DNA from 2 places in the Oceanobacillus sp. FSL K6-0118 genome. Region 1 is predicted to be linked to the other one. Evidence: riboswitches for the same ligand, from Rfam matches in the RefSeq annotation. Region 1 holds a riboswitch; the other holds the start of a gene.
What was found. A riboswitch is a leader RNA that binds a small molecule or an ion and turns the genes downstream of it on or off. The one in region 1 is predicted to bind FMN.
Positions count from the first base shown of each region.

Region 2: linked by a shared signal. The riboswitch ahead of MHI02_RS13825 (ECF transporter S component) and the one ahead of ribE (riboflavin synthase) in region 1 are both predicted to bind FMN.

Region 1 is NZ_JBBOVR010000001.1:1,010,191-1,012,397, forward strand. Features, by position in the region: gene MHI02_RS05290 (excisionase family DNA-binding protein) at 1-75, shown strand, start outside; gene MHI02_RS05295 (TlpA disulfide reductase family protein) at 190-699, shown strand; FMN riboswitch at 759-905, shown strand; gene ribE (riboflavin synthase) at 1,073-1,726, shown strand; partial or broken gene ribB (3,4-dihydroxy-2-butanone-4-phosphate synthase) at 1,739-2,207, shown strand, end outside.
Region 2 is NZ_JBBOVR010000001.1:2,703,882-2,706,088, forward strand. Features, by position in the region: gene MHI02_RS13815 (1,4-dihydroxy-2-naphthoate polyprenyltransferase) at 1-130, shown strand, start outside; gene MHI02_RS13820 (hotdog fold thioesterase) at 141-533, shown strand; gene MHI02_RS13825 (ECF transporter S component) at 619-1,206, opposite strand; FMN riboswitch at 1,382-1,526, opposite strand; gene MHI02_RS13830 (M20/M25/M40 family metallo-hydrolase) at 1,591-2,207, opposite strand, start outside.

The DNA.
Region 1 (2,207 bases):
AAATATCGACTAATGATTCAGGAATACCTAAATGAACCTATTCCTGATGATATTGATGTGAAAGATGAAGATTAGAAAAAAAGTGAAGTGAATGCAAAGCTTAAAAGCATTCACTTCACTTTTTTATTTGCATGAATTAGTAATGCACAGGAACAATAAGAGTAAATAATGTTAAGCGGAGGATGAATCATGAAGTTTAACTATTTAATACCTATCGTATTAGGGATATTTTTTTCCTTTTTTATGACGGAACAATTATTGGCGGAGGAAAATAAAGAGGGTATCGAAGTAGGGAATAAAGCGCCTGATTTTGAAATAGAAACGTTAAATGGAGAAAAAGTAAGCTTGTCTGATTATAAAGGAAAACCAGTCATGCTTAATTTCTGGGCAACTTGGTGTCCACCTTGTCAAGTTGAAATGCCAGACATGCAAAAATTTCATGAAAAACATGAAGTAGTCGTTTTAGCTGTTAATTTATTAGACACAGAAATGAAAAGGGATCATGTTCAAAAATTTGTGGATGAATTTGGCATGACCTTTACCATTGGGCTAGATGGGGATGGGGCCGTTTCAAGCAAATATCGAATCAATCCCATTCCTACGACTTATATGATTGATTCAAAAGGGATTATTCGGCATAAATCGCTAGGAGCTATGCCATACGAAACAATGGTAGAGCATTTAAATAAGATGGATTAAAAAATATTTTGAATTGAACGGTAACTTATGCTACAATGAAATAGAATTTAATAACGAATATATTCCTTCGGGGCAGGGTGAAATTCCCTACCGGCGGTGATGAAGCAATGCTTCAAAGTCCGTGACCCGTGCGGTTATGATACCAAGCGGTGGATCTGGTGAGAATCCGGAACCGACAGTTAAAGTCTGGATGGGAGAAGGAATTTTAGAATGGCGTATTTTGGTCTATACTGTATTTGTATAGGTTAAAAATGCTTTATTTTGCTAACTAAAATTCTAACCTTTTAGCTCTCGATGGTATTACTGTCGAGAGCTTTTTGCATTTATTTAAATATCTTATACCCCTGATGAAGGAATAAAAGGAGGGAGATTTGTGTTCACAGGTATTATTGAGGAAATTGGAACTGTAAAAAAGATCCAAAAGGTTTCTGATCAAGCTGTAACGATGACTATTTCTTCGAGTAAAATTCTTGAAGATGTCGGGTTAGGCGATAGCATCTCAGTAAACGGTATTTGCTTAACCGTTACTCATTTTACATCTGATTATTTTGAAGTCGATGCCATGCCAGAAACGATAAAAGCAACATCGTTAAACAGTCTAAAAAAAGGATCTTCCGTAAATTTAGAACGGGCTATGGCAGCGAATGGAAGATTTGGCGGGCATTTTGTCTCTGGACATATTGATGCTACAGGGAAAATAGTTAAAAAGAAAAAAGAACAAAATGCGATTTATTACGACATAGAAATTCCCAACGACTTAACCAAATACATCTTGCATAAGGGTTCCATAACGGTGGATGGAACTAGTTTAACTATATTTGGAATCCAAAAAAATATTTTTACGATCTCCTTAATTCCACATACTGCAAAAGAAACGATTCTTGGCGAAAAAGAAGAAGGAGATATTGTAAATATTGAGTGTGATATGCTCGCAAAGTATGTTCAAAAAATGCTTCATAACGATGATCGCGAGCAGAAAGTAAATCGAATAAGTAAAGACTTTTTACAACAAAATGGCTTTATGTAAAGGAGTGAAAAAATGCATACAATTGAAGAGGCTATAGCTGATTTGCAAAAAGGAAAACCAATTATTGTAAGTGATGATGAAAACCGAGAAAATGAAGGAGACTTTGTTGCTTTATCTGACAGAATAACACCAGAAGTCATCAATTTTATGATTACCCATGGAAAAGGACTTGTATGTACACCGATAGAAGAGAAATTGGCAAAAAAATTAGGTTTGTATCGAATGGCTAGAGAAAACACTGATCCACTTGTTACAGCTTTTACCATATCCATCGATCATATAAAAACAACAACTGGTATAAGTGCTTATGAGCGAGCATTAACGATTCGCGCATTAATGGAAGCGGGGGTAAAAGAAGAGGACTTTAAAAAACCTGGACATGTTTTTCCCATCATTGCTAAAGATGGTGGTGTTCTCACACGCCCAGGTCATACAGAGGCTGCTGTGGATTTGGCGAAATTAAGTGGAGCTTTTCCATCCG
Region 2 (2,207 bases), 1.7 Mb from region 1:
AGTAATTAAAAATTTCCGTGGTAAAACAGAACCTCTAGAAATGATGCCAGCAATGAAGGAAACTGGAAAAACGAATACGATATATGGATTACTTTTAGGTATATCATTACTAATAAGTCATTTTATTTAAGGGGATAGAGATGGAAGATTTATTAAATGATACATTGATCGAAAATCTAGGGATTGAAATCGTTTCTTTAGATAAAAATGAAATAATTATGACTATGCCAGTAGATAAACGAACTCGTCAACCATATGGTTTTTTACACGGTGGCGCATCTGTCGCACTCGCTGAAACTGTTGCAAGTATGGGAGCAGCAATGAATGTCGATCTCAATGAATGTAATGTCTTCGGTATTGAGATTAACGCCAATCATATTAAAAGTAAAAGAGAGGGAATAGTTACCGCAAAAGGAAAACCTATCCACAGTGGTAAAACAACCGCCGTTTGGGAAGTACGCCTAACGGACGAAGAAGATGCTTTAATATGTATATCAAGATGTACAATAGGAATTGTTTCAAAGAAAAAATAGATGAAGGACGGAGAAGCAGTTTACTTGCTGCTTCTTTTTTATTTACATAAAAAGCTAACCCCTAGAGGCTAGCTGTGAATTTTATTTATATAAATTTTGCTTGTTGTTGTTCTACCCAGTTCTTCATCTTGATAAATAAAGGAACGAATAAGATTCCCACTATAATTCCTTTAATTGCATTAAATGGAAGTACCCCTATTAAAACAGAGGACCAAATTACTTCTGGTGTCATTTCCCAACCCATAAACCAACCATACGCTGGTAAAACAATAAAGTAATTTAGAACACTCATTCCAATTGTCATAATGATTGTTCCTGTTACTAGTCCGGAAACAACACTTTTCACACCTTTTTTAAATCGATGATAAAAAATGGATACCGGTAAAACAAACATAAGACCTGCTAAAAAGTTTGCCGCAACTCCAATTGGATCACCTGCACCTGAAACTGCAAGATACAATAAGTTCTTCACTGCTACGACGATAACACCAGCGACTGGAGAAAAAATTAGGCCCGCCATTAAAGCCGGAACTTCGCTAAAATCTATTTTTAAGTAAGGTGGTAGAAATGGCAAAGGAAAGTTTAAGAAAAATAATACTAATGAAATTGTCCCTAATAATGCCAAAATAATTAATTTAACTAAACTTAATGATTGCTTAGTTGATTTTCCCATTTGTTATCCTCCTTCAATATGATCGATTTCTATCTTGTCGTGAAGGAGAAGCCTAAATCTGATAAAAATGCTATATTTACACATAAAAACCCTAAAGGCCTAATTGGGGCGCTTTAGGGTTTAATATACAAAAGTATAGCAAAATTATGGTACAAAAAAAGTACCTAATCAGGCTCGACATCTTCTCTCATCCAGACTTTAACTGTCGGTCCTGGGTTTCCACCAGGTCAACCACAATCTAAATAAACTGTGGGTCGCGGACTTATAGCGAACAGCTATTTACCGCCGGTCGGGAATTACACCCTGCCCCGAAGATTGAAATCGATTATTAAATTATTTATGTATAGTATACATCTTATTTTTTAATTTGAAAAGAGTTATTTACTAATCTTCCAAAGGATTAAGACTCTCTTTTCCTGTCATATTTTCAATCATCGTTACTAATAACTCCATTTCCTGTTCCATATCGATAAAACTAGCTGTTTCAACAGGCGAATGCATATAACGTAACGGTAATGATACTAATGCAATCGGAACTCCCTTACCGGTAAATCTCATTTTATCAGCATCCGTCCCAGTCATTCTTGGCGTTAACTCGTATTGAACATTTATATCCAGTTTTTTAGCGGCGTTTTCTAATAATTTGTTCATTTTAATGTTAATCGGCGCACCTTTAGCTAAAACAGGACCTTTCTCTAATCTTACATCTCCATATTTATTTTTATTTACCCCAGGGTAATCGGTTGCGAATGTCACATCACAGGCAATGGCCATTGTAGGATTAATTCCTGAAGCAGCAAAATACGCACCACCCATATTCGTTTCTTCATTTACCGTACTTGCCGCATAAACACCGACATTTATATCCTTTTCTGATAATCGTTTTAATACTTCTGCAACGATAAATAACCCAGTCCGATTATCTAATCCCCTACCTGTAATATAACGATCCTTTAAAATTTCGGGATTCACTTTATATACACATAAATCACCAATTTGTA